Regions from separate parts of the Pectobacterium sp. A5351 genome, predicted to be linked through region 1. Evidence: predicted binding sites of a transcription regulator. Region 1 holds the regulator's gene; the other holds the start of a gene.

Evidence for each region. The regulator ArgR, encoded in region 1, controls arginine synthesis, uptake and breakdown. The targets are predictions, from matches to a motif close to ANTGAATAAAAATACANT.
Region 2: argA (amino-acid N-acetyltransferase) is a predicted target of ArgR. The motif match lies at 4,337-4,354, and genes of this name have one in related genera.

The regions. Positions count from the first base shown of each region.
Region 1 covers NZ_CP116477.1:586,770-598,752, forward strand. The annotation lists gene O1Q74_RS02710 (type 1 glutamine amidotransferase domain-containing protein) at 1-313, opposite strand, end outside; tRNA gene O1Q74_RS02715 (tRNA-Ile) at 807-882, opposite strand; gene mug (G/U mismatch-specific DNA glycosylase) at 1,025-1,528, shown strand; gene rpoD (RNA polymerase sigma factor RpoD) at 1,615-3,453, opposite strand; gene dnaG (DNA primase) at 3,608-5,362, opposite strand; gene rpsU (30S ribosomal protein S21) at 5,516-5,731, opposite strand; gene tsaD (tRNA (adenosine(37)-N6)-threonylcarbamoyltransferase complex transferase subunit TsaD) at 5,959-6,972, shown strand; gene argR (transcriptional regulator ArgR) at 7,081-7,551, opposite strand; gene mdh (malate dehydrogenase) at 8,021-8,959, shown strand; gene O1Q74_RS02755 (helix-turn-helix domain-containing protein) at 9,029-9,292, opposite strand; gene O1Q74_RS02760 (DNA-binding protein) at 9,480-9,863, shown strand; gene O1Q74_RS02765 (DNA-binding protein) at 10,114-10,488, shown strand; gene ispB (octaprenyl diphosphate synthase) at 10,576-11,547, opposite strand; gene rplU (50S ribosomal protein L21) at 11,804-11,983, shown strand, end outside.
Region 2 covers NZ_CP116477.1:960,568-972,550, reverse strand. The annotation lists gene O1Q74_RS04640 (molybdopterin-dependent oxidoreductase) at 1-936, opposite strand, end outside; gene mltA (murein transglycosylase A) at 955-2,091, opposite strand; tRNA gene O1Q74_RS04630 (tRNA-Met) at 2,363-2,439, shown strand; tRNA gene O1Q74_RS04625 (tRNA-Met) at 2,511-2,587, shown strand; tRNA gene O1Q74_RS04620 (tRNA-Met) at 2,643-2,719, shown strand; gene amiC (N-acetylmuramoyl-L-alanine amidase AmiC) at 2,866-4,110, opposite strand; gene argA (amino-acid N-acetyltransferase) at 4,369-5,712, shown strand; partial or broken gene O1Q74_RS04605 (hypothetical protein) at 5,776-5,880, opposite strand; gene recD (exodeoxyribonuclease V subunit alpha) at 5,965-7,824, opposite strand; gene recB (exodeoxyribonuclease V subunit beta) at 7,821-11,402, opposite strand; gene ptrA (pitrilysin) at 11,399-11,983, opposite strand, start outside.

The DNA of each region.
Region 1 (11,983 bases):
GATTTTGACCGGTGATCAGTCTGCCATCTACGACGACTTTGTTTTCAAAGATTGGGGCCTCTTCGAATGTTGCGCCATCCTTTTTCAGCGCGGCTTCGAGTTCAAACGGGACAATCTTGTCGTAATGACGGAACGCTTCTTCTTCCGCGGTAAAACCGGTGAGGTGACGGCCTTTAATCAACAGTTCACCATTGCTGAGCTTCACATTCAGTAAGCCTGCCGGGCCGTGGCAAACGGCACTGATGATGTCGTTTTTCTCGTACATGGTACGTACGATGCTGATCAACTCAGGATTGTTGGCAAAATCCCACATCGGTCCATGTCCACCAACCAGCAGGATCGCGGTGGAATTTCCAGTACGTTATCCAGATGTCGTCTGAGTGTCGGGTTAACCAGTCGTTTGTGATAAGCGACCTAAAAAGCAGCTTAAACGTGGCTCTCGCCTTTAGTTTATGGGCACAAAGCCGTGCGTGGTGTCCCTAATAAGCACTGTAACAAGGGGGTATATGCGGGAGATTCTGCGCACATTGCCATCTAAGGTCATGCTTGTATCCATCCGCCACATTTGGGGCCATCCGGGAAATTTTTTCGTCGTTGCATACTCTCTTTTATCGCATAACTGAACATTTAAACAGTATAAGGAAAGGAGCATTGGGACGGCGAAGAAAGTCTGGAGGTATTCTATAATAGTATGAAAAATATTAATTTTTTATCTGCTTGGTTCATTATGGATAGCGTGAGCCAGAATCCTACAGGTATCCCCGAAAAAACAAAGGAGTCACGTTATTAACGTAACTCCTTGAATTTGGTGGCCCCTGCTGGACTTGAACCAGCGACCAAGCGATTATGAGTCGCCTGCTCTAACCACTGAGCTAAGGGGCCGAATGGGTGATGATTATACGGTAATGTCTGGGGGGAGGTCTATAGCCTATCTGTCGGGTGGTGCTTTTATGTACTTAAGATAGCTTGTTGTTATTCTTATCAGAATTTACGATGGTTGTAGTCAATGGAAGTAGGGAAAGACATGATTACCGATATTCTGGCCATGAATCTTCAGGTGGTTTTCTGCGGTATTAACCCCGGGCTGTCGACGGCCCATCACGGTTACCACTTCGCGAACCCCAGTAATCGCTTCTGGAAAGTCATTCATCAGGCAGGCTTTACTGAACGTTTGCTGGCTCCTGCGGAAGAACAGCATCTGCTGGACACCGGATGCGGCATCACCATGCTGGTGGATCGCCCCACGGTTGAAGCCACCGAGCTAGGGCGAGATGAGCTGCTGCAAGGCGGGAACGCGATTGTTGAGAAAATGGAGCGCTATCAGCCGCGTGCGTTGGCTGTGTTGGGGAAGCAGGCGTTCAGTCAGGCGTTTGGTATCAAGAAAGTGTCGTGGGGGCGTCAGGCGTTGCGTATTGGCGAGACGCAGGTTTGGGTGCTGCCGAACCCAAGTGGGCTGAATCGTGCGACGCTGGAGTCACTGGTAGCGTCGTATCAGGAATTGCATCAGGCATTGCAGGATAACGTATAAATTCAATCTGAGCGTTCTGACAGGCAAAAATAACCCCGGCGAACCGGGGTTATTTATCATGTCGTGTGGATTAGCTGAGAACCGAATTAATCATCCAGGAAGCTACGGAGCACTTCGGAACGGCTTGGATGGCGCAGTTTACGCAGCGCTTTCGCTTCGATCTGACGAATACGTTCACGCGTAACGTCAAACTGTTTGCCCACTTCTTCCAGCGTATGATCGGTGTTCATATCGATACCGAAACGCATACGCAGGACTTTCGCTTCACGTGCGGTCAGGCCAGCCAGTACGTCGTGTGTCGCAGAACGCAGGCTTTCTGACGTTGCAGAATCCAGCGGCAGCTCCAGCGTCGTATCTTCAATGAAATCGCCCAAATGTGAATCTTCATCATCACCAATCGGGGTTTCCATTGAAATCGGCTCTTTCGCGATTTTCAGCACTTTACGGATCTTGTCTTCCGGCATCAGCATACGTTCAGCCAGCTCTTCCGGCGTCGGTTCACGACCCATTTCCTGCAACATCTGACGAGAGATACGGTTCAGTTTGTTGATCGTCTCAATCATGTGTACCGGAATACGGATGGTACGCGCCTGATCGGCGATAGAACGAGTGATCGCCTGACGGATCCACCAGGTCGCATAGGTCGAGAATTTGTAGCCACGGCGATATTCAAACTTATCTACCGCTTTCATCAGACCGATGTTGCCTTCCTGAATCAGATCGAGGAACTGCAAACCGCGGTTGGTGTATTTCTTCGCGATAGAAATAACCAGACGCAGGTTGGCTTCCACCATTTCTTTCTTGGCGCGACGTGCTTTTGCTTCACCAATCGACATACGGCGGTTGATGTCTTTCACCTGCTCGATTGTCAGACCGGTTTCTTCTTCGATCTGTTGCAGTTTTTGCAGGCTGCGAGTGACGTCTTCTTCTACATCATTCAGCTTTTCAGACCACGGCTTGCCCATGGCGACGGCTGCGGCAAACCAGGTGCTGTTAGTTTCATTGCCAGTGAACATGGTGACGAAGTTTTTCTTCGGCATTTTGCACTGTTCAACGCACAATTTGATGATCAAACGTTCCTGAGTACGGACGCGATCCATCATGGAACGCATGCTGTTAACCAGGAAATCAAACTGTTTTGGCACGAGGCGGAACTGTTTGAAGACTTCAGACAGGTTCAGGATTTCCTGTGCTGCCAGCGCATGGCTACGACCGTGGGCTTTGATGGCCTGACGGGTCGTTTCATATTGCTCACGCAGTTCGGTGAACTTCTCACGCGCCAGTTCCGGATCGATGCTGTTATCGTCTTCGGAATCTTCGTCATCTTCAGACTCTTCGTCGTCATCGTCCATTTCTTCGCTCGACAGCTCGGAGCCCACGTGCGTTGCGGTAGGGGCGATGTCCTCTTCCGCATTAGGATCGACGAAGCCGGTGATCAGGTCGGACAGGCGGCTTTCGCCCGCTTCAACGCGATCGTATTGTTCCAGCAGGTAAGTAATGGCTTCAGGATACTCGGCGACAGAGCACTGAACCTGGTTGATACCGTCTTCGATACGTTTGGCGATATCGATCTCGCCTTCACGCGTCAACAGCTCAACGGTACCCATTTCACGCATGTACATGCGAACCGGATCGGTAGTGCGACCAATTTCCGATTCAACGCTGGATAGAACCTGCGCAGCAGCCTCTGCCGCATCTTCATCGGCATCATTGGTGTTTTCGGCCAGCAACAGATCGTCTGCATCCGGTGCTTCTTCCATCACCTGGATGCCCATGTCGTTAATCATCTGGATGATATCTTCGATCTGATCCGAGTCGATGATATCTTCCGGCAGATGGTCATTGACCTCAGCATAGGTCAGGTAGCCTTGCTCCTTACCACGGGTGACAAGCAGCTTCAGCTGTGACTGCGGGTTTTGCTCCATAAGACGGTATCCACACTTCAGAGTATTTGGGTTGGTGTCGGTCAGCGTAGTTCGCTAACAATAGCATTAGGGGTATTTTTCTTATCGCCGCGGCCCCTGTAGCGGCTCTTTGCAGGGCTCAACCCTGCTATTTATCGGCAATTAAGCCTCTGTATCAGTGTTTTCTGGTCAACGCCAGTTGCAACGACCAAAGCTCTTTTTTTTCTTTGGCGTTGAGCCCGTGCGTTCTGTCACGGGCAATCAATGTTTCTTGTCGCTGTTTCAACAGCTGATCGTAGAGCTCTGCCAGACTGATTCTGAACTTCTCGTCGAGCTCTTCCTCTACGATCATATGGTTCCATGAAGCCATGGTTTCAAGTTGCTTGCGGTATTTGCTGTCACGATATTTTTCCAACAGCAGACCCATGTTCATTCCCGGGCTGGCGTTACAGGTTTTCACCAAATCCTGAAACAGCGATAAACCAGCCACTTTGTCTTCTTCAATCCCTTCCAGCGCGAGGTCAGGAACCTCTGCCGCCAGCCTGGGGTTTTGTACTAAAAGTCCTATAAGTATACGCATAGTTGTGACTTTTAGTTGCGGCGGTTGGTAAGACTGCGCCTGCTCTGCCACTTTCGGCAGTAGCCTGTCCAACTGGCTGTCGTCCAAAATGCCCAGCTTGTTGCCGAGCTGCTGGCGTAAATACAGCCGCAGCGTTTCTCCCGGTACCTGGCCTATTAGCGGTAGCGCCAGCGTGCTGAGCTTGGTACGGCCATCGGGCGAACTCATATCCACCTGCTGTTGCAGCGTTTCAAACAGAAACTGCGACAGCGGCAGAGCGTGTTCCATGCGCTGTTCAAAGGCGGCTTTGCCTTCTTTACGTACCAGCGTGTCGGGATCTTCACCGTCCGGCAGAAACATAAAGCGTAGCTGACGACCATCGTTCAAATAGGGTAGCGCAGTTTCCAGTGCGCGCCATGCCGCTTCGCGGCCGGCACGGTCTCCGTCATAACAACACACCACTAGATCGGTGGCGCGAAAGAGTAACTGAATGTGATCGGCGGTCGTCGAAGTACCCAGCGACGCCACCGCATAATCAATACCAAACTGCGCCAGCGCCACCACATCCATATAGCCTTCAACAACCAAAAGTCGCTTTAGCTCCGCGTGGCTTTGCTGCGCTTCATACAGGCCGTACAGCTGGCGACCTTTATGAAAAATCTCTGTTTCCGGCGAGTTAAGGTACTTTGGCGTACCGTCGCCTAATACGCGTCCGCCGAAAGCAATCACTCGCCCCCGTTTGTCGCGAATGGGGAACATCACTCGCTCGCGGAAGCGGTCGTACGTTCGGCCCTGATCGTTAGTCACCAGCATGCCGGCATCGTTCAATGTGCTGCGGTCATCATTATTGCGGCCAAAGCGCTTTAAGACGTTATCCCAGCCGGGCGGGGCGAAGCCGATCGCAAAATGGCTGATAACCTCTGCGCTTAAACCGCGCTGTTGCAGATACTGCAACGCTGGCGTACCGACTGACTGGCTTAGTGCTTGTTGATAGAACCCGCTGAGCTGTCCCATCAATTCGTACAGACTTTGCCGCTGATGACGCTCTAACTGGGTTGGGCCAGTGCCGCTTTCATAAGGCACTTCGAGGCCGTATTGGGTGGCCAGTTCTTCAATGGTTTCAACGAATTCGAGACGATCGTAATTCATCAAAAAGTCAATGGCGTTGCCGTGTGCGCCACAACCAAAACAGTGGTAGAACTGTTTGTCACCGTTTACGGTGAATGAGGGGGTTTTTTCGTGATGGAATGGACAGCACGCATGGAAGTTTTTGCCCTGCTTTTTCAGTTTGACGCGCGCGTCAATGAGATCGACGATGTCGGTGCGAGCCAGCAGGTCATTAATAAATACGCGTGGGATTCGTCCAGCCATAAGCCCCTGATGTATATCTTTCTGTAAGGTGGTTACATTAGATATAGCTTATAAACGACAACAAGCCGCGCTTCCTTTCGGAAAGCACGGCCTTCGTATGCAACTGCTAAGTCTGCGGATTAATCACGCGTTGGAGGGAAACCCTCCTGAAAATTAATACAGACGAGTGCGGCGTGCGTTTTCTCGAGCCAGTTTCTTCGCGTGACGTTTCACGGCAGAAGCTTTAGCGCGCTTACGTTCGGTCGTTGGTTTTTCATAAAACTCACGACGACGAACTTCAGCCAGAACACCTGCTTTTTCACAGGAACGCTTGAAGCGACGCAGAGCTACGTCGAACGGCTCGTTTTCACGTACTTTAATTACCGGCATGTGCCTCTCACCTCAATAAATTCGGTTTGCCGCTGGCCTTGTGCCAGCCTTTTCAAAATGGTGCGGAATTCTACTGCAAACGTGACGCCTTTGTAAAGCATTGTGGTGATCATAAAACACCCAACCACGGCCAGCGCAGAAATCAGGGCGCTTATGGTAGACTATCCACAGTTTGAAGCAAGCGGCATTCAACGAGCGCTTGTATCGTCATCAAAGTAGGAACAGCAATGCGCGTATTGGGTATCGAAACATCCTGTGATGAAACCGGCGTGGCTATTTATGACACAGAAACCGGTTTGCTCGCCAATCAGTTATACAGCCAGGTCAAATTACATGCGGATTACGGCGGCGTAGTGCCTGAGCTTGCCTCACGCGATCACGTGCGTAAAACGGTCCCGTTAATTCAGGCGGCGCTGCGTGAAGCCGGGTTGCAGGCGAGTGATATCGATGGCGTGGCTTATACCGCCGGCCCTGGTTTGGTTGGCGCGTTATTGGTGGGGGCGACAGTCGGCCGCTCTCTGGCGTTTGCCTGGGGTGTGCCGGCGATTCCTGTGCACCATATGGAAGGGCATTTACTGGCACCGATGCTGGAAGATAATCCACCGGCGTTTCCCTTCGTGGCGCTGCTGGTTTCTGGTGGACATACGCAGCTCATCAGCGTGACGGCCATTGGTGAATACCGTTTGCTGGGCGAATCGATTGATGACGCGGCGGGCGAAGCATTTGATAAGACGGCGAAACTGCTGGGGCTGGATTACCCCGGTGGCCCGATGTTGTCGAAAATGGCGCAGGCGGGTGATCCGCAGCGCTTTACGTTTCCTCGCCCAATGACCGATCGTCCCGGTCTGGATTTCAGCTTCTCTGGGCTAAAAACGTTTGCAGCCAATACGATTCGTAGCAACGGCGATGATGATCAAACGCGTGCCGACATTGCTCGTGCATTTGAAGATGCCGTTGTGGATACACTGGCGATCAAGTGTCGTCGTGCGCTGGATGAAACGGGCTTTAAGCGACTGGTCATGGCGGGGGGCGTGAGTGCAAACCGGACGCTACGCCAGCGCTTAGGTGAAGTGATGGCAAAACGTGGCGGCGAAGTGTTTTATGCGCGTCCTGAATTCTGTACGGATAATGGTGCGATGATTGCCTATGCGGGCAGTGTACGTCTGATGCATGGCGCCAGTCAGACGCTGGGGGTATCCGTTCGACCACGTTGGCCATTGGCTGAACTGCCCGCGGTGTAAGCGTTTTGGCAATAATTGCTACGTGTAGCGATCCTACACGTAGCAAAGAAAACGTAGCGAAAATACCCAGTAAAAAACGAGTAATAAAAACGGTAGCGGGCGAGTGAGTTACAGCTCTTGTTCGAAGAGCACCAGAATAGCTTCGTAAAGCTGTTTGACGCTGAAGCCTCTTGCCGGGGTGGTGAAGATCGTGTCATCCCCCGCGATGGTGCCGAGGATTCCCTCTGACTTCCCGAGTGAATCCAACAGACGGGCGATGAGCTGCGCGGCTCCTGGGCTGGTATGGATGACGATGACCGCATCGTTATAGTCCACGTCTAGCACAAGATTCTTCAACGGGCTGGAGGTAGTAGGAACGCCGAGTTCGGCTGGGAGACAATACACCATCTCCATTTTTGCATTGCGTGTGCGCACGGCGCCAAATTTCGTTAGCATGCGTGACACCTTGGATTGGTTGATGTTTTCAAATCCTTCGTCTTGCAATGCCTGAACAATTTCGCTTTGGGAACTGAACTTCTCTTCCTTTAACAGCGCTTTGAACGCTTTAACGAGGTCTTCTTGTTTTGTCGAATTTCGCATTCTGCACCGGATTAATTGTTATGGTTAATCCTTCTATTATGCAGTTGTGTGAATTTTTATGCAATTAAATCGCCTATAATTCCAGTCTATTTCCTCAGATATGTGCTAGTCGCTGTTTTCACAAAAATTCGGTCCGTGAGTAGTCCGAGAAATGCGTCCTGCGTCACATAAAAGTAAATTAAATGTTATCAGAATGATGTTGTTTGGACGCCATTGATCGGTGTAATGTAGCGCACCGGTTAATTGCACGTGAATGAACACCGCGTTATAGCTCAATAGCTTATTAACTTTACTTACCTTTCAAACGAATGGTTGTTTTTGATTTATTATTAGAGACATAGCGTATTTTTGTCTCTCATGTCATTTGCAGAAAGGTGAGTAGACTGATCTTATCCCCATTTTTTATATTCTGTTTATAACCAAATGAATTCACGGCACTTTTTTATTTTACGATAATAAGGAGTTTAGGATGAAAGTTGCAGTTCTCGGAGCAGCAGGTGGTATCGGTCAGGCACTCGCACTCCTCCTCAAAACCCAGCTTCCTTCAGGTTCAGAACTATCCCTTTACGATATTGCTCCGGTCACGCCGGGTGTTGCTGTCGATCTGAGCCACATTCCTACAGCAGTGAAGATCAAAGGCTATAGCGGTGAAGATGCTAAACCTGCGCTTGCTGGCGCGGATATCGTGCTGATCTCTGCTGGTGTGGCACGTAAACCTGGTATGGATCGTTCCGATCTGTTCAACGTCAATGCGGGAATTGTGCGTAATCTGGTTGAGCAAATTGCGGTTACCTGCCCGAAAGCCTGCATCGGTATTATCACTAACCCAGTGAACACGACCGTTGCCATCGCTGCTGAAGTGCTGAAAAAAGCTGGAGTGTATGACAAAAACAAACTGTTCGGCGTTACCACGCTGGATATCATCCGTTCCAATACCTTCGTTGCTGAGCTGAAAGGCAAACAGCCACAGGATATTAATGTGCCAGTTATCGGCGGACACTCTGGTGTGACGATTCTTCCACTGCTGTCTCAGGTTCCTGGTATCAGCTTCAGTGAGCAGGAAGTGGCCGATCTGACCAAGCGTATTCAGAATGCGGGCACCGAGGTTGTTGAGGCCAAAGCAGGTGGCGGATCGGCCACTTTGTCTATGGGTCAGGCTGCTGCACGCTTTGGTTTGTCTCTGGTTCGTGCACTGCAAGGCGAAAGCGGTGTGGTGGAATGTGCATACGTTGAAAGCGATGGCAAATATGCCCGCTTCTTCGCTCAGCCGGTGCTATTGGGCAAAGACGGCGTCGTAGAGCGTAAAGACATCGGCACATTAAGTGCTTTTGAGCAAAACGCGCTTAGCAGCATGCTGGATACGTTGAAGCAGGATATTGAGCTAGGCGAGACGTTCATCAAGAATTAATCATTGAAATTCTTGTAATACGTGACGTTGAATAAAAAGCCGGAGATAGTGATCTCCGGCTTTTCTTTTTTAATCGGGGCGGATGAGTTTTTTTCTGTCGATAAGCTCATTGGTTTCCGGATCGTAGTATCGGCTTGGCCAAATCTCTGAGGGGTGAATATTTAACGCATCAGCAATAAGCCATTCCCCCTTGGGCCAGGGGCGTGAGAGGGCGTTAGCTAACGTTGATGAGCTTAATCCGGCCGCTCGCGATACTGCCGCCAGCGTCGTGTTTTTCTTGCGCAGTGCAGCAATGATATCAGCGGGATGCCAGTCTTGTTTCCTTAAAATCATATTCCTTCCCTTATTTGCTATAAGACGACTGTAGATTAGTGGTATAAATAACGGATGTTAGTTATATGCCGAGCTAACATGACATTACTATTTGGAAATAATATAGCATTAATTTTCCTTAAAATTCTCAATTAATTTCCAAATAAGCGCGTTTTTGTTAGGGATGGCACTATCAGGATGAAAGGCAATGAAAAAAGAGTGGTTTGCTACCAGCGAATTGGTTGGAGTCGGCGGCCTTCCGAAATCAAGACAAGGATTGAATAAGCGCGCCCGTGAGGATGGATGGGAGAAGCGTCGCCGTAAAGGCGTCCAGGGAAGAGGAGTGGAGTACTCAATTCACAGCTTACCGGATATAGTAAAAAAATCCCTATTACTCGAAATCGAGCCTTCTGACTACTCGACGAAACAGCCCGCGGCCTTGGCGGTATGGATGCAGATTTATCAACAACTGTCTGAAAAAGAAAGAGATGATCTGATTGCTTATATCCTTCGAGTCGGCGTGTCAACTACGCTGAGCCAGTTGGGTATTACACCGTCGGATGAAGAACCGATCTTATCAATGGATGATTGACTGAATCATGGAGAGCAGGTTTTTCGATTGCCAATCTGTGCTGAAGAAGGGGCCTGCATTTTATTTTGATTTGCCGTATTGCTCTGGCTGCGATGTTTCAGTATTGCACGGGATTTAATCATTTCTTTATTACTTAGGTGTGCCGGTAACGTGTAAAAGTTAGCGGTTTAGGTAATTATAGTCTATTATATGGAAACTTTTGGGCGAGTTGACGTAATGCCTGTTCAAAACAAACAAGGGAGTGACGAGTATGGACAAAGAATGGTTTGCAACAAGTGAGCTGGTTGGCGTAGGTGGATTGCCGAAGTCACCGCAGGGGCTGAATAAACGGGCGCGAGACGACGGTTGGGAAAAGCGCAGAAGGAAAGGGGTTCAAGGGCGTGGTGTCGAATATTCTATTCGCAGTTTGCCGAACGAGGTCAGGAACTCTCTGCTAGTAAAAGAGAATCCGCCAACAGAATATTATCGTATCGATAATGAGCCAACGCTGATGTCATCGTGGGTGCATATTTTCCATCAACTTTCCGTTGATGAACGAACCCGACTGATTAATTTCATCTTGCGTGAAGGGACGATAGCGATGTTGTCTCGGCTGGATGATGTCACCATCGACCAGACTGCCTAGTCTGCGAACGAGTAGCGCTGCAAGGCAGCGCTACTTACGATTGAGTTAACGGTGATTACGTTATCAGGCAAGTACCTCACACCACGATTAGAAATCGCGCTGTACGGCTAAGTGGGCAAGGCCTTCGAGCGCCATACGGTATGGCGTTTCTGGCAACTGCTGCAATGCGCTAATCGCTTTATCTGCCTCTTCTTCTGCACGCTGACGTGTGTAATCAAGCGAACCACATTGTTGCATGGCGGCAAGCACCGGTTCCAGAAGATGGCGCCCGTTTCCTTCTTCAATTGCCTGACGAATCAGCGAACTCTGTTCTGCATTACCATTACGCATGGCGTGCAGCAGCGGCAGCGTTGGTTTGCCCTCATTGAGGTCGTCGCCCGTGTTTTTGCCCAGTGTTTTGCCGTCTGCACTGTAATCAAGCAGATCGTCAATTAACTGGAACGCGGTGCCCAGGTAGCGGCCATAGTCCTGAAGCGCTTTTTCTTGCTCTGGCGTTGCGCCTGCAAGGATGGATGAAGATTGCGCGGCGGCTTCAAATAAACGTGCCGTTTTGCTGTAAATGACGCGCATATAGCTTTCTTCAGTAATATCCGGGTCGTTGCAGTTCATTAACTGCAAGACTTCGCCTTCAGCAATAACGTTTACTGCTTCTGACATCAGCGCCAGCACGCGTAACGATTCGAGGCTGGTCATCATCTGGAAGGCGCGGGTATAAATGAAATCCCCAACCAGCACACTCGCGGCGTTGCCAAAGGCGGCGTTGGCCGTTGCTTTACCCCGGCGCATGTCAGATTCGTCTACCACGTCATCATGCAGCAGCGTTGCGGTATGGATAAACTCGATCAGTGCAGCAACAGTGACATGTTTATCACCGTTATAGTCGAGGGCTCTGGCGGCCAGAACAGCAATCATTGGGCGTATACGTTTTCCTCCGCCGCTGATGATGTAATGCCCAAGCTGGTTGATCAAAACGACGTCGGAATTCAGTTGTTCAAGAATGACGTTATTAACAGCTGCCATATCCTGCGCGGTTAATGTTGTAATTTGTTCTAGATTCATGGTTTATGCCAACGTATGTCTTCAACACTGCCGTAAGATTGCTGTTGCATATCGGCAAGACGGAACTTATTGCGCCGATTGTACTTGAAAAATGAGAGAGATAAACGGCAGTTCATACGTTGTATTCTTTTTCTTCACATCCTTTGATTATGCACTTGTCATCCGCAGTATTTTTGCGTAGAATTCGCGCCCTATTATGAATATTTATAGCGTGCTCTGAAACCTATTAACGGGTGCGCGGAAAGCGGAGTTTTATATGTACGCAGTTTTCCAAAGTGGTGGTAAACAACACCGAGTAAGCGAAGGTCAAACCGTTCGCTTGGAAAAGCTGGACATCGCAACTGGTGAAGCCGTTGAGTTTGACCAGGTTCTGATGGTTGCCAACGGTGAAGAAATCAAAATCGGCGTTCCTTTCGTCGATGGCGGTAAAATCAAA
Region 2 (11,983 bases), 370 kb from region 1:
AATCAGCTGTTGCGCCAGACGCCGGATACGCTCGGCGGGAATGCCCGTGATATCGCTGGCCCATTCGGGCGTTTTCACCACGCCATCGCCGCGGCCATGCAAATAGTCGCTCAGTTGCTCATAGCCAACACAGTAGCGTTGCAGGAAATCCTTATCGTCAGCGCCCAAGCGCTGAATCTCATAGCCCAGCGCCAGCATCAGAGCGACATCGGTATTCGGTCGGATAGGAATCCACTCGGCGTTCACAAACTCGGGGCAGTCATCGCGCATCGGGCTGATGTTAATGACCGGAATGCCTTTCGCCACCAGCGCTTCCAGCGCAGGCTTCAACGTGTGGTGTCCGGCACCGCCGGAGGCCACCTGCGCGTTTTTCAGCGCCAGACCGCCAAACGCAAGGAAAATATCACAGTGCTCAGCGACACTGCGCCATTCCGTCACCTTGCCCGTCAGCGGATGGAAGGTGCCAATCACATACGGCAGGAAGAACTGCGCTGCGCCCCAGCTGTAATTCCCCTGCTGATCGACCGCGCCGCCGCCAGAGAAATAGAAGCGTCGTACCTGAGAACGCGCATGGTGATAGCGCCCGGCAGATGACCAGCCGTAGGAACCGGCAAACAAGCCGTCCGCACCGTAACGATCGCGAATACGACGATTCTCCTGCGCAACCAGATCGAGCGCCACATCCCAATCCACTTCAGCAAAGTCTTCCCGGCCACGCAGCGTTCTGTCGCTATTTTCGCGTTTCTGGAGCCAGGAACGCCGCACCGAAGGCCGACGGATACGCCGGTCGGAATACACCAGCGGCACGATGGAATCGAGCATGTCAGAAGGTGCCGGATCGTCAGCAAACGGCTCGCATCGAATCAACCTGCCGTCTTCAACTACAGCGGTAAACGCGCCCCAATGCGCAAGATGTGGATAACGTTTAATCGCCATGACAACCTCAGAGAAGCATCAGTTTTGTTGATAATTAACCAGCAGTGAAGAACCTGAACCGTTCGCCGTACTGCTTTGTGCGTTCTTCAACACCCAAACCCGTCCATAGTGGTTATAGAAGCCAGCCGAGTGGCCTGCATCCGGCCCAATACCCTGATACATATCGAAGTGCTGGCCTTTAATCGCCCCGCCGACATCCAGCGCAATCATCAGGCGCATTTCATACTTGCCAGTGAATTTACCTACGTTATCCAGCAGCGGCACTTCCATTAACAGAGCGGTACCAGCCGGAATCAGCGAACGGTCAGATGCCACAGAGGCTTTCGCCACCAGCGGCACGGCGCTGGCCCCTTTGACAGGGGCGGACATCATGGGTTTAAAGAACACGAAAGAGGGATTCTGCTCAAACAATTCACGTACTTCATATTCGGTGTGCTGCTCCGCCCACTTGCGGATGGCCTGCATAGACATCTCTTCACGCGGGACTTCACCCCGATCGATCAACACTTTACCAATACTGCGGTAGGCATGGCCGTTTTTACCCGCATAGCCGAAGAACGTCAGCGGACGTCCATCGCCAAAATCAATATAGGCGCTGCCCTGCACTTCCATCATGAAGTTATCGACCAGCGAGTTAGTCCAGGCGAGAACCAGCCTGTCATCCAGCGCTCCAGCATAAATGCCAGCACGATCCGGCAGCCGACTGTTCTTTCTGCCCTTCGACGGCATGGCATATAAAGGATGGCGGAATTCCCCCTGGCGGGTATGGCGCGCCTGCAACACCGGCGTGTAATAACCGGTAAACTGCACGTTACCAAAATTATCAACGCCTTCCATCTGCCAGGCGTTCAGACCAAACTTGCTCAGTTCACGGGTATCAGCCCCGGACATCATCCAGTTTTCAATCGCCTGAAAAGTCGTATTATTGCGCGTATAGAGATTCGGTGACGCCGAGCGGATTTCAGAAACCTGAGTCATGAAATCCCGTGCGTTGACGGGTTTACCCTTGGCATTCGGCTCATTCACCAATTCCAGAGGCTGGTTGAGGTGACCATCTTTATATTGCTGCCCGCGATCGGTTGGCCGGGATTGACACCCAGCCAGAATGGCAATGACCACTGCGGTCAGCACATATTTTCCCCACCGTCCCTTCATCTTTGCACTCGCTTTTTACATCAAAAAATTTACCGTCGAACGATAACAAACGGCTATCGAGAAAGGAATGGGACAGCATATAAATCCACGGATCGCGCGTATGCCATTCGGCACGCGGCACAGTAAAAGGTGGGGTTTCCTCCCATCGCCACATTACGGTCACAAAACAACCTATAAGGCGGTAAATCAATCACCTGACAGCCAAATACCGCGCTTTTTAGAGAAATAGGTTGCATCAATACTCATGGAGAGTATAGTGCGCATCCACGGACGCGGGGTGGAGCAGCCTGGTAGCTCGTCGGGCTCATAACCCGAAGGTCGTCGGTTCAAATCCGGCCCCCGCAACCAATTGATGTGAGTCGTCCATCAAGAAAAGTGAAAGTAGTAAAAGATAGTCAATAGTAAAAAGTTAGTACGGACGCGGGGTGGAGCAGCCTGGTAGCTCGTCGGGCTCATAACCCGAAGGTCGTCGGTTCGAATCCGGCCCCCGCAACCAATTGATGTGAGTCGTCCATCAAGGGAAGTAAAAGTAGTAAAGAAAGTCATACGGACGCGGGGTGGAGCAGCCTGGTAGCTCGTCGGGCTCATAACCCGAAGGTCGTCGGTTCGAATCCGGCCCCCGCAACCAATTAAGACTATTTTCAATTACGTTCTGTTCGATTAAGAACGCAGCGATAAAGCACCTTAACGGGTGCTTTTTTGTTTTCTGCGCGACCTCTTTCCTCTGAACCGCGCCGGTTAGGCGCAGCCATCGTGCGACATCAGCAACATCAACTACTGCTGAGCCTGACTGGCAAAGTAGGCTTTAATGCCTGCAAAAATGGATTCGGCAATCTGCTGTTGAAACTGGCTGGTACGCAGCTTGCGCTCTTCCTCCAGATTACTGATAAATGCCGTCTCAACCAGAACAGACGGAATATCCGGCGCTTTCAGTACCGCAAACCCAGCCTGATCGACGCTGTTTTTATGCAGGCGATTCACTTTACCCAACCGACTCAGGATCTCTTGACCAAACTTCAGGCTGTCGCTGATAGTGACGGTCTGCACCAGATCGAACATGGTGTGATCCAGATAGCGATCGCCGCTCATGCTCACGCCGCCAATCAAATCCGATTCGTTCTGAGTTTCTGCCAGAAATCTGGCGGCGGTACTGGTTGCCCCTTTCTTCGAGAGGGCAAAAACCGACGATCCTCTTGCCGAACGATTGGTAAACGCATCCGCATGAATCGAAATGAACAGATCGGCACGCTGCTTGCGCGCTTTCGCCACCCGCACGCGCAGCGGAATGAACACATCTTCATTGCGCGTCATATGCGCTTTCATGTTGGATTCATTATCGATCAGCTTGCGCAGGCGGCGGGCGATTTGCAGCACGATGTCTTTCTCGCGCGTTTTATTCTTGCCAATCGCACCGGGATCTTCACCGCCATGACCAGGGTCGAGCATAATAATCAGCGGACGATCCCGCCCGGCCTTCCCGGCTTTCGGCGCTTCTGCTGGCAGCGTGCGCTCCAGATCGCCTTTGTTGTAATCCTCCAACAGCGCCAGCAGCGGATCTTCTTCGTTGTCATAGCGCCCTGCCGCAGGGTACAAATCCAGCACCAGCCGATGCTTGAATTCGGCCACCGGCCCCAGCGTAAAGACTTTGGTCGTCACCTGCTGTTTGAGTTCCAGCACCAAACGCACCGTGCTTTTATCAAACTGGCCGATGCGCGCTTCTTTAATCAGCGGATCGTTATCCTGCTGAAACTGGCTGGCTATTTCCTTCAATACGCTGTTCAGGTGAACATTTTCGATATCCACCACAATGCGTTCAGGATTACTGAGACTAAACTGTTTATATTTCAGCGGGTGATTAGATTCCAGCGTGACGCGGGTATAGGCAGAAGACGGCCAGACGCGCACGGCAACAACCTGTGTTGTCGCCGCCATCCCTACACCACTTACGCTTAACAGCCAGGTTGCTGCTGCGCTTTGTAATAGACGCCGTCGAGTCAGATGATGATTCGAATGAGACATGCCGCTCCGATCTGATTGCTGTGCGTTATCCTGAATTTTTGTTTGCTACTGCATGGGATAAGCGATCAAAAAATGAATAAAGGTAAAAATTGTCAAAAACTTTAACGAATCTGCTCTGCCCTGTCATGCAAAAATCATCTGCAGGCCTTATAACAGGCGGATATCATAAATTTGAAGCATTAACCTCGCTTTTATGGTGAATACTTCCTCTTGCCTTTTACGCCATAAAGAATAAAAATACATAAATTACGAATAAAAATGCAAAGAGGGCTCGCAGTGAAGGAACGTAGTACAGAACTGGTTCAGGGCTTCCGCCATTCAGTTCCCTATATCAATGCCCACCGTGGCAAAACGTTTGTCATCATGTTAGGTGGCGAAGCCATTGAGCATGCCAACTTCTCTAGCATCGTAAATGATATCGGGCTGCTGCACAGTCTGGGGATTAAGCTGGTCGTCGTTTATGGCGCTCGCCCCCAGATCGATGCCAACCTGACAACGCATCACTACGAGCCTCACTACCATAAAAACACCCGCATCACCGACAGCGCCACGCTGGAGCTGGTTAAGCAGGCGGCGGGGATGCTGCAGTTGGACATCACGGCCCGACTGTCGATGAGCCTGAACAACACGCCGCTGCAAGGTGCCCATATTAATGTCGTCAGCGGTAATTTTATTATCGCGCAACCGCTTGGCGTTGATGACGGCGTGGACTACTGCCACAGCGGCCGCATTCGCCGCATTGATGAAGAAGCCGTTCATCGCCAGCTGAATAGCGGCGCGATTGTCCTGCTCGGACCGGTTGCGGTTTCTGTCACGGGTGAAAGTTTCAATTTAACCTCGGAAGAGGTCGCGACCCAGCTCGCCATTAAGCTGAAAGCGGAAAAGATGATCGGTTTCTGCTCCTCACAGGGCGTGACCAATGAAGAAGGCAACATCATTTCCGAGCTGTTCCCTGACGATGCACAGAAGCGTATTGATGCACTGGAACAGGCTGGCGATTACCATTCGGGTACGGTTCGATTCCTGCGCGGCGCGGTTAAAGCCTGCCGTAGCGGTGTGCGCCGCAGCCACCTGATCAGCTATCAGGATGACGGTGCGCTGCTGCAGGAGCTGTTCTCACGTGACGGCATCGGTACGCAGATCGTGATGGAAAGCGCCGAGCAGGTTCGCCGTGCAACCATCAATGACATCGGCGGCATTCTGGAACTGATTCGCCCGCTGGAAGAGCAAGGTATTCTGGTCAGACGCTCGCGCGAACAGTTAGAAATGGAGATCGACAAATTCACCGTCGTGGTACGCGATAACCTGACTATCGCCTGCGCGGCACTTTATCCGTTCCCGGAAGAAAGCATCGGCGAAATGGCCTGCGTTGCGGTTCATCCGGATTACCGCAGTTCATCGCGCGGCGATATGCTATTGCTACGTATTGCCGCCCAGGCGCGTCAGCAGGGTCTGCAAAAGCTGTTTGTGCTGACGACGCACAGCATCCACTGGTTCCAGGAGCGCGGCTTTTTACCCGCCGAAGTGGAAATGCTGCCGAAGAAAAAACAGGCGCTGTACAACTACCAGCGTCGCTCGAAGATTCTGGTGTTGGACCTCTGAGCGATTCCACTCAATAACGCCGCTCGTGGCCGACCGTAAAATCGGCCACAAGCGTTTGTCCATTTATGGCTGCTTGCCAAACTCACCGCTCAGCGTCGTCCATTTCCTTGCCTGTTCACTCAGCGTGAACCCGAGTCCCAAACGATCGGATCCCCACATGCGCTCATCGTAGATATTGGTTTTTCACTGATTGAGCGCGAATCGGCCTGACGTTAATATCTAATAAAACAGTTCACTATAAGCAGCATGCTCTCAAGAACGTGCCATTAACGCGCTAATTCGCTCTTCCAAACCGCTATAGCGCTGCGTTGGCGTCTTCACCGCACGACAGAGGATCCTGATGTCGGTATAGAGAGACAAACGCTGGCGTGCACGGGTGATGGCGGTATACACCAACTCCCTCGTCAGCACCGGCAAATAGTGGTTAGGCAACACCAGCGCGGTATGATCAAACTCCGACCCTTGCGATTTATGCACCGTCATCGCATAGGCCGTTTCGTGCGGCGGCAGACGGCTTGGCGTGACATCTTTGGTTTCGCCATTCGGCAGGGGGAAAAACACGCGTAGCTCCCCGCTCTCTCCCATCATGGCAATACCAATATCGCCGTTGAATAGGCCCAAAGCAGCATCGTTACGTTCAATCATGACTGGGCGGCCGGGATACCAGCGGTTAAGCGGATGACGACTACGCTGAATCAACCCAGCCTGATGCAAAGCCTGCTCGATGCGCTGATTCAGCCCTGCGACGCCAAACGGCCCTTCACGCAACGCGCACAGTTGGCGATAACGCTGGAAGGCAAGCAGCACGGCATCCGGCGAGGATCCCGCAGTAATAAGCTGTAGATAATCACCATATCCGTCGACACACTGTGCCAACATGGCCTGATATTCTTCAGCATCGGCTAACGGACTACAGGTAATGTCGGTAAACTCGCCATTCAGCACCTCACGCACGCGAACATCATCGCCGCCGTTCACCGCCTGCGCCAATTGTCCAATACCGGAATACGGATCAAAGCGATAACTCCGGCGTAACAGGCAGATACTGTCACTGACCGTCGTCTGTCCTTCAGGGCCGCTTTCATCCAGACTACAGCCCGTCAGCCGCTGCAATTGCTGCGCCCGCGCGCGGCTATAGCCAGCCTCGGCAAAACGACAAATATCGCCCAATACCGCCCCCGCCTCAACGGACGCTAACTGATCGCGATCGCCCAGAAAGATAATTCTGGCGTGTGGCGGAAGCGCAGCAATCACATTCGCCATCATCGGCAGATCGACCATTGACGCCTCATCCACAATCAGCACATCCAGATGCAGCGGGTTGTCCTGATTATGGCGCAGGCGCTGGCTATCCGTCACCGCACCCAAGAGCCGGTGCAGCGTTGTCGCTTCCTGCGGAAACGCATCCCGCTGCTGAGGTTCCACCGCCAGACGATGCAGAGCCTGACCCAGCGACTCCGTGAGCCGCGCTGCCGCTTTCCCAGTCGGTGCGGCTAATTGAATACGTAACGCTTCCCCCGTATTCAGTTCAATCAATGCGGCCAGCAGTCTGGCGACCGTCGTGGTTTTCCCCGTCCCCGGCCCGCCAGAAATAATCGCAATACGGCGCGTCAATGCGACAGCGGCGGCGACTTTCTGCCAGTCAACCTCTTCGCCCGTGTCAGGAAATAACCGATCCAACGCGGCCCGGATCGCAGGTTCATCAACGGGTAGCGTATCGCGTTCGCTGGCGATAAAGCGCGCCACGCGCCCCTCACTCTGCCAGCTGCGCTGTAAATAAAGCTTTTCTCCCTGCAACACCAGCGGCGTCGATGAACTGCCGTCGCTGACAGCGTCAGATGCCAGCAAACGCTGCTGCCATGCGGCGACCGTGTTGAGCCCTGCCTCCGTAAGCAGCTGTTGTGCCAGATCAGGATCGCGACCATCAAACAGCGTCTGTGCCTGCAAATTCTCCAGCGGTAAGCACACATGCCCCGCGCCCGAGTGCGCGCTCAGGCAGGCGGCGGCCAGCAGCAGAGCGGGCTGCGTCTCATCCGCCAGCATTCTGGCAAACTGCATATCCAGCGGGCGCAGCAGTCGCCGCGCCAGTGCCATTTCAAGCAAGGCAATCATGAGGGAATTCCTGTATCAGCATCGTCAGGCATCTTTCCCTTGAAGAGCGTATCAAGCCCAAAAACAAAGTCAGCAGAGGGGCGGCAAGCAAAGATGCCATTGCCGGGGTGAGATTCCTCAACGCCGCGTAAAAACAGATAAAACACGCCGCCAAAGTGGCGCTCATAGACATAATCCGCAATGCGGTGACGGAGATAGCGATGCAAAGCCAGCGTATAGAGCTGGTATTGCAGGTCATAGCGGTGTTCGGCCATCGACTGCATCATGGCCGTTTGGGTGTACGCACTGGCATCAGGGCCGAGCCAATTGGATTTGTAGTCCAGCAGGTAATAGCGCCCTTCCCAGCGGAACACCAGATCGATAAATCCTTTCAGCATGCCTTTCACCTGCTGAAAAGAGAGCGCCGGACACCGCGCGGATAGCGGATCGTGATGCTTTGCCAACCGGTCGAGCTGCGCCGCATGTATTGGAGCATCAATTGGTATATAGAACTGTAATTCAGCCTGCTTATCTGTGTTATCCAGCGCCGACAGTGTCATCCCTTGATTGTTAAGCGGCGTATGCAAAAGCGTATCCATCCACACCTTCAACACCGGATGCCAGTGCGCTTCAAATCCCTGTAGCTGCAACTGCTCGGCTAGCCAGCCATCATCAACAGGCTGGGTGAAATCCAGCGTTTCAAACAGGCTATGCAAAAACGTCCCCGGACTTGCGCCGCGCGGGAACGTATGCGGTGTCAGTTGGGCTTCATCCGTTTCCTGACGCTCGCCTATCGCTTCGATATCCAGACGCGGCACCAGATCCTGCGCACTTGTGGTGCCATGCTGCTGAAGTCCCGAATAACTGGTGACTCGCCAGCCGTCGCGCAATTGGCGCTCAATATGACGAGCCTGTAGCTCTGCCAACTCTGGTCTATCCGGCTGCCAGCGCTGCGTTTCCGTCGCCTGTAGCGGTGTCAATGCAACACCGTCCCCGACCATGCCCTCCAGCTCGCTGACTAACGTGGCAGCCTCAGCTTCTTTACCGCGCTGGAGTAAATAGCCCAGCGCGCTCTGGTGCATATCACTGCTGCCGTCTTTCTTACGTGACCGCTGAACAGGCGCAACGCCTACGCTACAGTAGTAAATAGAGCGGGTTAGCGCGACATACAGCAAACGTAAATCTTCCGCCAGCCGCTCTTCTTCCGCCAACGTCTGACTTTCCTCATGATTTTGCAGATCCAATACGGCCTGATAGCTCTCGCGATCGTGATAAATGCCCTGATCCTGCACGCGGAAATTACTGATGAAAGGCAGCCACACTAGCGGGTATTCCAATCCTTTCGATTTATGGATCGTGACGATCTGCACCAAATGACGGTCACTTTCCAGACGTAGCTGCTGATTCTCGGCCTGCGGATTCGGCTGGACAATCTGTTGCGATAGCCAGCGCACCAGCGCATGTTCGCTATCGAGCGTTGCCGAGGCATCCTGCAATAACTCACCGATATGCAGGATATCGGTAATGCGGCGCTCCCCGTCCGCGCTCGCCAGCAGGTTTTCCGCCAATTGATGTTGGCTCATTAGCGCACGCAGCATCGGCAGTACGCCTTTCTGACGCCACAGCGTGCGATAACCGGCAAACTCATCCACCAGCGCATCCCATGTTGCTTCGCTTTGCCCTAACGCATCAACCTGTTCGGCATCTAGCCCCATCAGCGCCGTCGCCATTGCACTGCGTAACGTGCGCTCCTGCTCCGGTGCCAGCACCGCCTGCAACAGCCACAACATATCGCTGGCTTCTGGCGTGCTAAACACGCTGTCGCGATTGGACAGATACACCGAGGGAATCGACAAACGGCTCAGTGCATCACGAATCAGCGAGGCTTCACGCCGGCTGCGCACCAGCACACTCATGTCGGAGGCTTTGACCAAACGCCGTGAATCATCGCTGACCAACCAGGCTTCATGACGCTGGCTGGCCGCCAGCCAGTCACGAATCTGCGCCGCACACTGGCGCGCCATCTGCTGCTGATAATCCCCTATGCCGATCGGTTCTGAGCCCGTTAGCCAGAATTGCAACGCAGGCTGAGGCTGCCCGGCAACCTCAAACACCAGGCCGCGTTTAGAGTCGGCAGGCTTGACCGGCAGGAAAGGGATATTGTGGAAAATAAAAGGATGGTCGAGGCGCTCAAACAAACGATTAACGCCACGCACCATCTGATGCGACGAACGCCAGTTCGTGCCCAGCGTATAATGTGCAGCCACTTCTCCGCGCGCGTGCATATAGGTAAAAATATCCGCGCCGCGAAATGCATAAATAGCCTGTTTAGGATCACCGATCAACAGCAGACCACACTGCGGCTGCCTGACGTACAACGTTCGGAAAATACGGTACTGCTGGGGGTCGGTATCCTGAAACTCATCAATCATTGCTACCGGATAGCGCTCGCGAATGGCGCTGGCAAGCTGCTCTCCCCCCGGCTGCTGCAACGCAATATCCAGACGACTCAGCAGATCGTCAAATCCCAGCTCCGCACGCTGTCGTTTCTCCTCACGCACCGACTCCCGGATCGCTGACAGCGCACGCACAATCACCAAATCACGCAGCGATAGCGGCGTTTCAAGCAGCCGCTCAGTCTCCTCAAACAGGGCATGAACAGGTGGTTCACCTTTCTTCGTCTTCTCGATTAGCGTTTGCTGGGCAAATCTCACCAGATCTTTCGGCAGTTGATAATCCAGCGTCGGCTGCTCTGCCCACAGCGTGACTTTCTGTAACCAGTTGGGAAGATGCTTGCTGCTGTAGCTGCGCTTATCGACGCCAGAAGCGCTAATCAACGCTTCCAGCTCCGCTGCTGACGCCAGCCAGCGTTGTTTGTACGCATCGATCGTCGCCACGATTTTCTCATGTCGACTCAGCAACGTTTCGTCTTCTTCTGGCGGCAAGCGAAACGCAGGCGCTTCACCGTGCAGATAAGGAGCCAGATCGGCCAGCAGGTTTTCTGGCCCTTTCCACTCCAGACCGACAATACGGGCGACCTCTACCGGCAGCGGATAGCAATAACGACGCCAAAAATCGGCGCAGGCCTGACGGCGCAACGGCTGCTCATCTTCTATCAGCACTTGTTCAAAAAGCACGCCGGATTCAAACGCATTGGTACTGAGCATACGCTGGCAGAAACCGTGGATCGTGTAGATCGCCGCCTCATCCATTTGCCGTTCAGCCGCCAGCAATACATCAGCCGCATCGCGATGGTCCGAAATCTCCGCCAGCAGTTGCGCGAGCGAAGCATCTTTATGCTTTTCCGCCTCCTTCCCCTGCGCGCTTTTACGCAGGCAGGCGATACGCAAGGCGTGAATTCTGGCACGAATACGCTCCCGCAGCTCTTCGGTCGCGGCCTCCGTAAAGGTCACAACCAGAATTTCCTCGACCAGTAGCGGACGTGGATACGCGGCTTGCTTACCCAGCCCCAGCAACAGGCGCAGATACAGCGTAGCCAGCGTATAGGTTTTCCCTGTTCCGGCCGACGCCTCAATCAGCCGCTCCCCCAGGAGCGGTAACGTCATGACGTCTAATGATTGCGGCGCGGCACTTGTCATTGTGCTGCAACCTTACCGACAGCGTCCGATGCCGCAGTATCCGCTGCGGGCTGTGCGGCTGGCGCAGGGATCATCGCAGGCGCTTTCTCACGCGGTAACGTTTTCTGCAATGAAGAGGCGTCCGCGTAGGTATGCCATCCTTTCGGTGCGGCATAGTCAGCTTTACCATGATGGCTGCCGGAAACCTGCGACAATACGGCCAGCCCCTCAGGCTTCAGCGCCTGCTGGAAGAAATCGGCCAGTTGCGCCACTGTCAGCGGTTTGATTTGTTCGAGCAGTTTCTCCCGCGAGTCAAAAGCAAAGTTTTCCCGATCCACATCCTTACGCAGTCGGCTGGCTTCTTCACCCAATGTCTGCGGACGTTGATTCAGTTCATTCATCACACCTTGTTTATACTGTGCGAACTCTTCTTCACTCATTTCACGCAGTCGTTTTTGCGCTTTCAGGTAAAAATCTTCATAGCGCTGATACAGATAAGCAGGCTGTTTGCTGTTGCTTTGTAGCAGGAAGCCGATGCCCATCTGTCGGCCAAGCGACATCGGGAAAGCAAACACCGCATAGCCCAACTGCTCTTCCGTTCT